Magnetospirillum sp. XM-1: one gene and its partners. The protein of the gene in region 2 interacts with the protein of the main gene of each other region in a pairwise test. Links are inferred from orthologs where the notes say so. Each region holds a gene or a part of one and is shown on either strand. Other genes may lie near its edges.

The links.
Region 1: the proteins of XM1_RS14450 (region 2) and XM1_RS03935 interact in binary tests that used the Escherichia coli proteins (3 or more experiments, as listed by UniProt). The link is inferred for Magnetospirillum sp. XM-1 from one-to-one orthologs.
Region 3: the proteins of XM1_RS14450 (region 2) and XM1_RS21655 interact in binary tests that used the Escherichia coli proteins (3 or more experiments, as listed by UniProt). The link is inferred for Magnetospirillum sp. XM-1 from one-to-one orthologs.

What each region holds. Positions count from the first base shown.
Region 1 is NZ_LN997848.1:803,539-806,549, reverse strand. What follows is about bases 123-2,979. They hold XM1_RS03935 (P-II family nitrogen regulator), read right to left. Parts: upstream 1,792-2,979; coding sequence 1,453-1,791; downstream 123-1,452. Other genes in these bases: XM1_RS03930 (UbiH/UbiF/VisC/COQ6 family ubiquinone biosynthesis hydroxylase), read left to right, coding at 2,123-2,979; XM1_RS03940 (ammonium transporter), read right to left, coding at 123-1,109. Also shown: more of XM1_RS03940, read right to left, coding at 1-122; more of XM1_RS03930, read left to right, coding at 2,980-3,011. UniProt on the Escherichia coli protein: Involved in the regulation of nitrogen metabolism. Regulates the activity of its targets by protein-protein interaction in response to the nitrogen status of the cell.
Region 2 is NZ_LN997848.1:3,123,656-3,126,809, reverse strand. What follows is about bases 141-3,140. They hold XM1_RS14450 (nitrogen regulation protein NR(II)), read right to left. Parts: upstream 2,202-3,140; coding sequence 1,080-2,201; downstream 141-1,079. Other genes in these bases: dusB (tRNA dihydrouridine synthase DusB), read right to left, coding at 2,201-3,140; ntrC (nitrogen regulation protein NR(I)), read right to left, coding at 141-1,074. Also shown: more of ntrC, read right to left, coding at 1-140; more of dusB, read right to left, coding at 3,141-3,154.
Region 3 is NZ_LN997848.1:4,747,611-4,750,459, forward strand. What follows is about bases 1-2,695. They hold XM1_RS21655 (P-II family nitrogen regulator), read right to left. Parts: upstream 1,670-2,695; coding sequence 1,331-1,669; downstream 1-1,330. Other genes in these bases: glnA (type I glutamate--ammonia ligase), read right to left, coding at 1-1,250; XM1_RS21660 (aminotransferase), read left to right, coding at 1,907-2,695. Outside these bases: more of XM1_RS21660, read left to right, coding at 2,696-2,849. UniProt on the Escherichia coli protein: P-II indirectly controls the transcription of the glutamine synthetase gene (glnA). P-II prevents NR-II-catalyzed conversion of NR-I to NR-I-phosphate, the transcriptional activator of GlnA. When P-II is uridylylated to P-II-UMP, these events are reversed.

The DNA of each region.
Region 1 (3,011 bases), 2.3 Mb from region 2 along the record:
CCGATGCCATGCACGCCGAAGGCGTCCAGCGAGTCGTCGTACTTGAGCGCATGCTTGAGGCCGGTGGCGCCCCAGTAGCAGACCACACCGGCGACCAAGCCGATGACCAGGGCGCCCTTGACGTCCACGAAGCCGGCGGCAGGCGTGATGGCGACCAGACCGGCCACGGCGCCCGAGATGATGCCCAGAGCGGACGGCTTCTTGCGCAGCAGCCACTCGGCGAACATCCACGACACGGCGGCGGCGGCGGCACCCACCTGGGTCACGGCCATGGCCATGCCCGCACGGCCGTCGGCGGCCACGGCGGAACCGGCGTTGAAGCCGAACCAGCCCACCCACAGCAGGGCGGCGCCGATGATGGACAGCGACAGGTTATGGGGAGCCATGTTGTCGGTGCCGTAGCCCTTGCGCGGGCCGATGACCAAGCAGGCGACCAGACCGGCGATGCCCGCGTTGATGTGGACCACGGTGCCGCCGGCGAAGTCCAGCACGCCCATGGCGCCCAGGAAGCCGGTGGCGGTGCCCTTCTCGTCCATCATCCACACCCAGTGGGCGATGGGGGCATAGACGATCAGCAGCCACAGGGTCATGAACACCAGCATGGAGGAGAACTTCATGCGGTCGGCGAAGGCGCCGGTGATCAGGGCCGGGGTGATGATGGCGAAGGTCATCTGGAACATCATGAAGACCGATTCGGGAATGGCGTTGGGCAACGCCAGCGAGCCCTTCTCGAGGCCGTTCAGCAGGAAGCGGTCCAGGCCGCCGATGAAGGGGCTTTCGCCGGTGAAGGCCAGCGAGTAGCCGACGATCACCCACAGCAGGGTCACGACGCAGGTGATGGCGAAGCTCTGCATCATGGTGCCGAGCAGGTTCTTCTTGCGCACCATGCCGGCGTAGAACAGCGCCAGGCCGGGGATGGTCATCAGCAACACCAGGGCGGTGGAGGTGAGCATCCAGGCGGTGTTGCCGGTATCGACCGCGGTCGGAGCGGCGGCCACCGCGGCGGCGGCGGGAGCGGCGGCTTCCTCGGCGCCCGCCACGGAGGCGAGAAGCGTCAGGCCGAGCGCGGGGCCTACGCCTAACAGGACGGACTTCAAACGATTGCTCATGGTTACCCCCGAAGCGGCTCAGCAAGTGAACGGTTTGATCGGCCTTCGATGATCCTCGGGCTCGATCGGCTGCCCTTTCAGTAACAAGAACCGTGCCAAGTGCGGGAAAAGCCCGGAATTCCGCGATTTTGTCCCCGACACGACCTTGGTGGTCCATGAAGGGGCGCATGCATGATGAAGTTTTGGGCAGCCAAATCAGGGCGTGGTGAAAAATTGTGCTTTATTAATATTGTGCGGGAAATGCTTCAATTCCAGGCATTTGATCCCCGCCGACGGGCAAAACAAAAGCCCGGAAGGATTGGGCCTTCCGGGCTTCGAGGGCTTGCACCGCGATATGGAAATATCAAAGCGCTTCCGCGTTGCTTTCGCCGGTACGGATGCGATAGGCCTGCTGGATCTCGGTGACGAACACCTTGCCGTCGCCGATCTTGCCGGTGCGGGCGGCGGTCTGGATGGCTTCCACCACGCGATCCACCAGGTCGTCGTTGACGGCGACCTCGATCTTCACCTTGGGCAGGAAGTTCACCACGTATTCGGCGCCACGATAGATTTCGGTTTGGCCCTTCTGGCGGCCGAAGCCCTTGACCTCGCTCACGGTCAGGCCCTGGACGCCCAGCGGCGTCAGGGCTTCGCGAACTTCGTCGAGCTTGAAGGGCTTGATGATGGCCATGATCAGCTTCATCTTAGGGTCCCCATGCAATTCCTGAGGATCCGTCGTTCCGGTGCGGATTCCGCCGATGACCTGGCGGGCCGGAAAAACGAATCACGGTTGATCGGTCGCAAGCCTTCTTGCGAATGTTCCGCTTCCCCTTCCCATTCAAGCGGCATGCCGAAATCGCCGGTTCATTTGAAATTGGTGAAAAATACCGCTTCGCCAAGGCGTTGGACCGGGCCCCCTTGGATTATCCGCTCGAATCTTGGGCGCTTTTCCCCCCATTTGCCTGTTTCCTCGGCGATTGCCTAATCCATTGCCCCGCTTGCACCCGCCAGCCAGGGGTGGCAGAACAATTCTCATGAGCAGCTCTTCTCCCTTGCGCGTCGATGTCCTGATCAACGGCGGCGGCCCGGTCGGCGCCCTGCTGGCCTGCGCCCTGGGCAAGGCCGGCATCCGCGTGGCGGTAGTCGAGGCGGCTCCTCCGGCAATCCTCGCCCGGCCCGGCACCGACGCCCGGGCCATCGCCATCGCCTATACTGCGCGCAAGGTGATCGCTGCCGCCGGCGCCTGGGACGGCATGAAGGACGAGGCGGGCGAGATCCTGGAAATCCGCGTCACCGACGACGGCTCGCCCCTTTACCTGCATTACGACCACCAAGATATCGGCGACGATCCCCTGGGCTGGATCGTCCCCAATCCGGCCATCCGCCGCGAATTGCTGGGCGCGCTCGCCCGCGCGCCCTCGGTCCACCTGCTGGCCCCGGCCCGGCTGAAGCGCCTGGAGCGCCTGGCCCACCGGGTCGAGGCCGAGCTGGAGGACGGTCGCGTCATTCACGCCGCCCTGGCGGTGGCCGCCGACGGACGCGGCTCCGTGCTCAGAAATCAGGCGGGCATCAAGGTGAGGCGGCGCGACTACCATGAAAGCGGCATCGTCTGCATCATGGCCCACGAGCGTCCCCACCACGGCATCGCCCACGAGCGCTTCCTGCCCGCCGGGCCCTTCGCCATCCTGCCGCTGGCGGGAAACCGCAGCGGCATCGTGTGGACTGAAGCCAACGACGTCGCCGCCGCCATCTGCGGCCAGGACGACGGGGCCTTCCGCGCCGAGCTGGCGGCCAAAGTCGGCGGCTTCCTGGGCGAAGTGACGGTGGAAGGAGCGCGCTTCCACCATCCCCTCACCCTGCAATTCGCCGAGAGGATGATCGACCACCGCCTGGCCCTGATCGGCGACGCCGCCCACGGCATGC
Region 2 (3,154 bases):
GTTGCCGGGCCAGCGGTGCTTGCGCAGCCGGTCCATGGCCTGGCCATCGATGGTCTTGGCCGGCAGGCCTTCCGAGCCAGCCTGGGCCAGGAAGTGGCGGATCAGCTCGGGGATGTCCTCGGAGCGCTCGCGCAGCGGCGGCAGGCGGATGGGCACCACGTTCAGGCGGTAGAACAGATCCTCGCGGAACAGGCCCTGGCGGATCAGCTGGGTCAGGTCGCGATGGGTGGCGGCGACGATGCGCACATTGGCGCGGATGGGGGTGCGGCCGCCCACCGTGGTGTACTCGCCCTCCTGCAGCACGCGCAGCAGCCGGGTTTGGGCCTCGGGCGGCATGTCGCCGATCTCGTCCAGGAACAAGGTGCCGCCCTCGGCCTGTTCGAAGCGGCCGGCGGCCCGCTGGGTAGCGCCGGTGAAGGCGCCCTTCTCGTGGCCGAACAGCTCGCTCTCGATCAGCTCGCGCGGGATGGCCGCCATGTTGATGGCGACGAAGGGACCGTTGCGGCGCTTGCCGTAATCGTGCAGCGCGCGGGCCACCAGTTCCTTGCCGGTGCCCGATTCGCCGGTGATCATCACCGAGAGGTCCGTGCTCATCAGCCGGGCCAGGGTGCGGTAGATCTCCTGCATGGCCGGCGAGCGGCCGATGAGGGGCAGCTTCTCCTCGTCCTCGGCCCCCGCCGCCTCGGTCGGCGCGGCGCGCGGCGTCGAAAGCGCCCGGCCCACCACGTTGACCAGCTCCTTCAGGTCGAAGGGCTTGGGCAGGTATTCGAAGGCGCCGCGCTGGGTGGCCTTGACGGCGGTCAGCAGGGTGTTCTGGGCGCTCATGACGATGATGCGCAGCTCGGGCCGGATCTTCTTGATGCGCGGCAGCAGGTCCAGACCGCTTTCGTCGGGCATCACCACGTCGGTGATCACCAGATCGCCCTCGCCTTCCGACACCCAGCGCCACAGGGTCGAGGCATTGCCGGTGGTGCGCACCTCGTAGCCGGCGCGGCCCAGGGCCTGGGACAGCACCGTGCGGATGCCCCGGTCGTCGTCGGCCACCAGAATGGTGGCGGTGGTGGTGGTGGTCATGGTGTTCACTTGCCGTCCCCATCCTGGACCATGGGCAGCATCACCCGGAAGATGGTCCGCCTTGGCACGCTGTCGAATTCGATCACGCCGCCGTGGTCGCCGATGATCTTGGCCACCAGGGCGAGGCCCAGGCCGCTGCCCGACGTCTTGGTGGTGACGAAGGCGTCGAACAGGTTGGGCTTCAGGTCCTCGGCGATGCCGGAACCGTTGTCCTGGATGCTGACCACCAGCGGCAGGTGGCGCCGGGTCTCGCTGCCCGGCAGGGCCAGACGCACGCCGTGCTGGTAGCCGGTGGAGACGATGATCTCGCCCCCTTCCTCCGGCACCGCCTCGGCGGCGTTCTTCACCAGATTGAGGAACACCTGCACCAGCTGGTCGCGGTCGCCCAGCACCGGCGGCAGCGACGGGTCGTAATTCTCGATGACCCGCACATTGCGGGCGAATCCGGCCTCGGCGATGCGCCGCACGTGTTCCAGCACCCGGTGGATGTTGACGGCGCCGCGCTCCACGGTGGGATTGTCGGAGAAGGCCTCCATGCGGTCCACCAGGGCGACGATGCGGTCGGCCTCGTCGCAGATCAGCCGGGTCAGCACCCGGTCCTCTTCCCCGGCGTTCTGCTCCAGCAGCTGGGCGGCGCCGCGGATGCCCGACAACGGGTTCTTGACCTCGTGGGCCAGGATGGCCGCCATGGCGGACACCGAGCGCGCCGCGTTGCGGCTGGTCAGCTGCGCCCCGATCTTCAGCGCGATGGATTGCTCGTGCAGGCTGATCACCACGGCGCCGGCGGTCTCGATGATGGGCGAGACCTGCACGGTGACGGTGCGATGCCCGGTGCGCGGCGTGTCCAGGGTCACGCCATGCTCGGCCACCGAGATGTTGCCGTCGCGGGCCTGGGTCACCAGGGACAGGATGGGCGAATCGGGCGGCAGGAAATCGGTGGCCGGGTGACCGATCAGGTAGGCGGCGCCACAGGCGAACAGCTGCTCGGCCGAGCCGTTGGCGTAATGGATGCGGTTCTCGGAATCCAGCGCCAGCACGGCGGCGCCCAGCGCGCTCAGCACGGTGGCCGGGTCGAAGGTGGAACTGGACAGGCCGCGCTTCAGGGCCGCAACGATGGGGATCGGCATCAGGCGGCGGCCTTTTCCAGCAGGGGAGCGTAGAAGTCGGCGATGACCCGGCGCATGACCTCCGGGTCGTTGGTGCGGTTGATTTCGGCGCGGAACTCGGCCGAGCCCGGCAAGCCCTTGGAATACCAGCCCATATGCTTGCGCGCGATGCGCACGCCCGGTTCGGTGCCGTAATGGACCAGCATGGCATCCAGATGGCCCAGGATGATCTCCATCTGCTCGGGCAGCGTCGGGTCGGGGCGCCGCTCGCCGGTGGCCAAGTAATGGGCCACCTGCCCCGGCAGCCAGGGACGGCCATAAGTGCCGCGTCCGATCATCACGCCGTCGGCGCCCGACATTTCCAGCATGCGCACGGCGTCGTCGATGCTTTCCACGTCGCCGTTGCCGATCACCGGAATGGAGACGGTGCGCTTGACCTCGCCGATGAAGGCCCAGTCGGCCTGGCCGGTATACATCTGGTTGCGGGTGCGGCCGTGCACCGTGACCATGCGGATGCCGCATTCCTCGGCCACCCGGGCCAGGCTGGGAGCGTTGCGGCTGTTCATGTCCCAGCCGGTGCGCATCTTCAAGGTGACGGGAATGTCCACCGCCTTGACCACGGCGCTCATGATGCGGGCCGCCAGATTCTCGTTGCGCATCAGGGCCGAGCCGGCCTCGCCCTTCAGGGCCACCTTCTTCACCGGGCAGCCCATGTTGATGTCGATGATGGCGGCGCCCAGATCCTGGTTCAGCTTGGCGGCCTCGGCCATCACCTTGGGCTCGCAGCCGGCCAGTTGCACCGACATGGGGAATTCTTCCGCCGTGTGTTGGGCCATCTGCATGGTCTGGCGGTTCTGGCGGATCATGGCCTGGCTGGCGATCATCTCGGAGACGACCAGACCGGCCCCCAGGCGCTTGACCAGCCTGCGGTTGGGCATGTCGGTGACGCCGGCCATGGGCGCCAGGATGACCGG
Region 3 (2,849 bases), 1.6 Mb from region 2 along the record:
CGCAGCGAGCCGCACACGGTCGGAACCTGGGACAGCTCCTCGGGCGGCAGGTCGTACAGGTTCTTGTCCATGGGATCGCCGGGGTGGATCTTGTTGGCGATACCGTCCAGGCCGGCCATCAGCATGGCCGAGAAGGCCAGGTAGGGGTTCGCGCCGGGGTCGGGGAAACGAACTTCCACGCGCTTGCCCTTCGGCGAGGCCGAGTAGGGGATGCGGCAGGAGGCCGAACGGTTGCGGGCCGAGTAGGCCAGCAGAACCGGGGCTTCGAAGCCGGGGATCAGGCGCTTGTAGCTGTTGGTCAGCGGGTTGGTGAAGGCGTTGATGGCCTTGGCGTGCTTGATGATGCCGCCGATGTAGTACAGAGCGGTATCCGACAGGTCGGCATAGCCCGAACCGGCGAACAGGGGCTTGCCGGCCTTCCAGATGGACTGGTGGACGTGCATGCCCGAGCCGTTGTCGCCATAGATCGGCTTCGGCATGAAGGTCGCGGTCTTGCCGTAGGAGGCGGCGACGTTGTGGACCACGTACTTGTAGATCTGGATCCAGTCCGCAGCCTCGACCAGGCCGCCGAACTTGATGCCCAGCTCGTGCTGCGACGAGGCCACTTCGTGGTGGTGCTTCTCGATGGGCAGGCCCATCTCACCCATCACGGTCAGCATCTCGGCGCGCATGTCGACGTGGCCGTCCACCGGCGGAACCGGGAAGTAGCCGCCCTTGACGCCCGGGCGGTGGCCCAGGTTGCCCTCGGCGAAGTCGCGGCCCTGGGCCTCGACGCCGTCTTCCGAGCGCAGCTCGTAGTAGCCCTTGTTCATGCCGAGTTCGTACTTGACGTCGTCGAACACGAAGAACTCGGCCTCGGGGCCGAAATAGGTGGCGTCGCCCACGCCCGAGGACTTCACATAAGCCTCGGCGCGCTTGGCGATGGAGCGCGGGTCGCGGTCATAGAGCTGGCCGGTGGCGGGCTCGACGATGTCGCAGTTGATGATCAGCTGCGACTGGGCGGCGAAGGGATCCATGACGGCCGACGAGGCGTCGGGCTTCAGGATCATGTCGGACTCGTTGATGCTCTTCCAGCCGGCGATCGACGAGCCGTCGAACATGATGCCTTCGTTCAGCATGTCGGCGTCAACGGTGCACACATGCTGGGCGGTGTGCTGCCACTTGCCGCGCGGGTCGGTGAAGCGGAAATCGACGTACTTCACGTCGTTTTCCTTGATCAGTTCGAGGACCTTCTTGATGTCGTCGGACATGGTCACATTCCTGAGAGTTGAGAGTTGAACACGCGTTCCCGCCCCGCCGCCCTACCAAGAGCCGCGGGAGGGATGAAAACTCAGATGGCGTCGCTGCCGCGCTCGCCGGTGCGGATGCGGATGGCCTCTTCCACCGTGGAGATGAAGATCTTGCCGTCACCGATGCGGCCCGTATGGGCGGCCTGCTGGATGGCCTCGACGGCGCGCTCCACCAGGTTGTCCTCGATGACCAGCTCGATCTTGACCTTAGGCAGGAAATCCACCACGTACTCGGCGCCGCGATAGAGCTCGGTATGCCCCTTCTGCCGGCCGAAACCCTTGGCCTCGGTCACGGTAAGGCCCTGGAGGCCGACCTCGTGAAGGGCTTCCTTCACCTCGTCGAGCTTGAAGGGCTTGATGATGGCTTCGATCTTCTTCATGAACCCGCCGTCTTTCGGATTGGCGTTGCGAACCCGCGTCAAAACGCGCGACTCATTTAGCACGCATCGTGCCACTTCGGCCACCCGGAAAAGCGCCCGAATTCCAGGAATCTCCAGACAAAGATGCCCTATTTTCAGGCATTTGCGCCTATTTCTCGGGCAATTCGCTTCCCCTTCACCCGGACCCGCCTTCCAGGCTAGGCTTAAGCGTCCAGATTCCTTGCCGGAGCAGCCCCGTTGAAGCCCGCCAACTCCATTCTGTCGTCGTTCGGCACCACCATCTTCGAGACCATGTCGCGCCTGGCCCAGGCCCATGGCGCCGTCAACCTGGGCCAGGGCTTCCCCGAAGGCCTCGAACCCGCCGACGTAATCGCCAAGGCGGCCGAGGCGGTAACGGCGGGGCCCAACCAGTATCCCTCCATGATGGGAACCCCCGACCTGCGAACCGCCGTCGCCGCCCATGACCGGCGGTTCTACGGCCTGGAGCTGGACCCCATGGCCGAGGTGATGGTGACGTCCGGCGCCACCGAGGCCCTGGCCGCCTGCCTGTTCGGCCTGATCGAGCCGGGCGACGAGGTGGTCCTCATCGAGCCGCTTTACGATTCCTATCTGCCCATCATCCGCCGGGCGGGCGGCACGCCTAAGCTGGTCCGCGTCGAGCCGCCCCATTGGGATCTGCCGAGAGAGGCGCTGGCCGCCGCCTTCTCGCCCAGGACCAAGCTGATGCTGCTCAACACGCCGATGAATCCGGCCGGCAAGGTGTGGGGGCAGGACGAGTTGGAGTTCGTCGCCGGCCTCTTAGAGCGCTTCGACGCCTATTGCGTCTGCGACGAGGTCTACGAGCATCTGGTCTATGACGGCCGCCGGCACGTGCCGCTGATGACCCTGCCGGGCATGCGGAGCCGCTGCCTGAAGATCGGCTCGGCGGGCAAGATCTTCTCGCTGACGGGCTGGAAGGTGGGCTGGGTCATCGCCGAACCGCACGTCCTGGGCCCGGTGGCCAAGGCCCACCAATACCTGACCTTCACCACGCCGCCCAACCTGCAGGCCGCCGTGGCCTGGGGCCTGGGCAAGGAGGATTCGTACTATGACGGGCTGGCCGCCATGCTGGCCGAGCGCCGCGACCGCCTCACCGCCGGTCTGGAGCGGGTCGGCTTCCAGGTGATGGCCACCGGGGGCA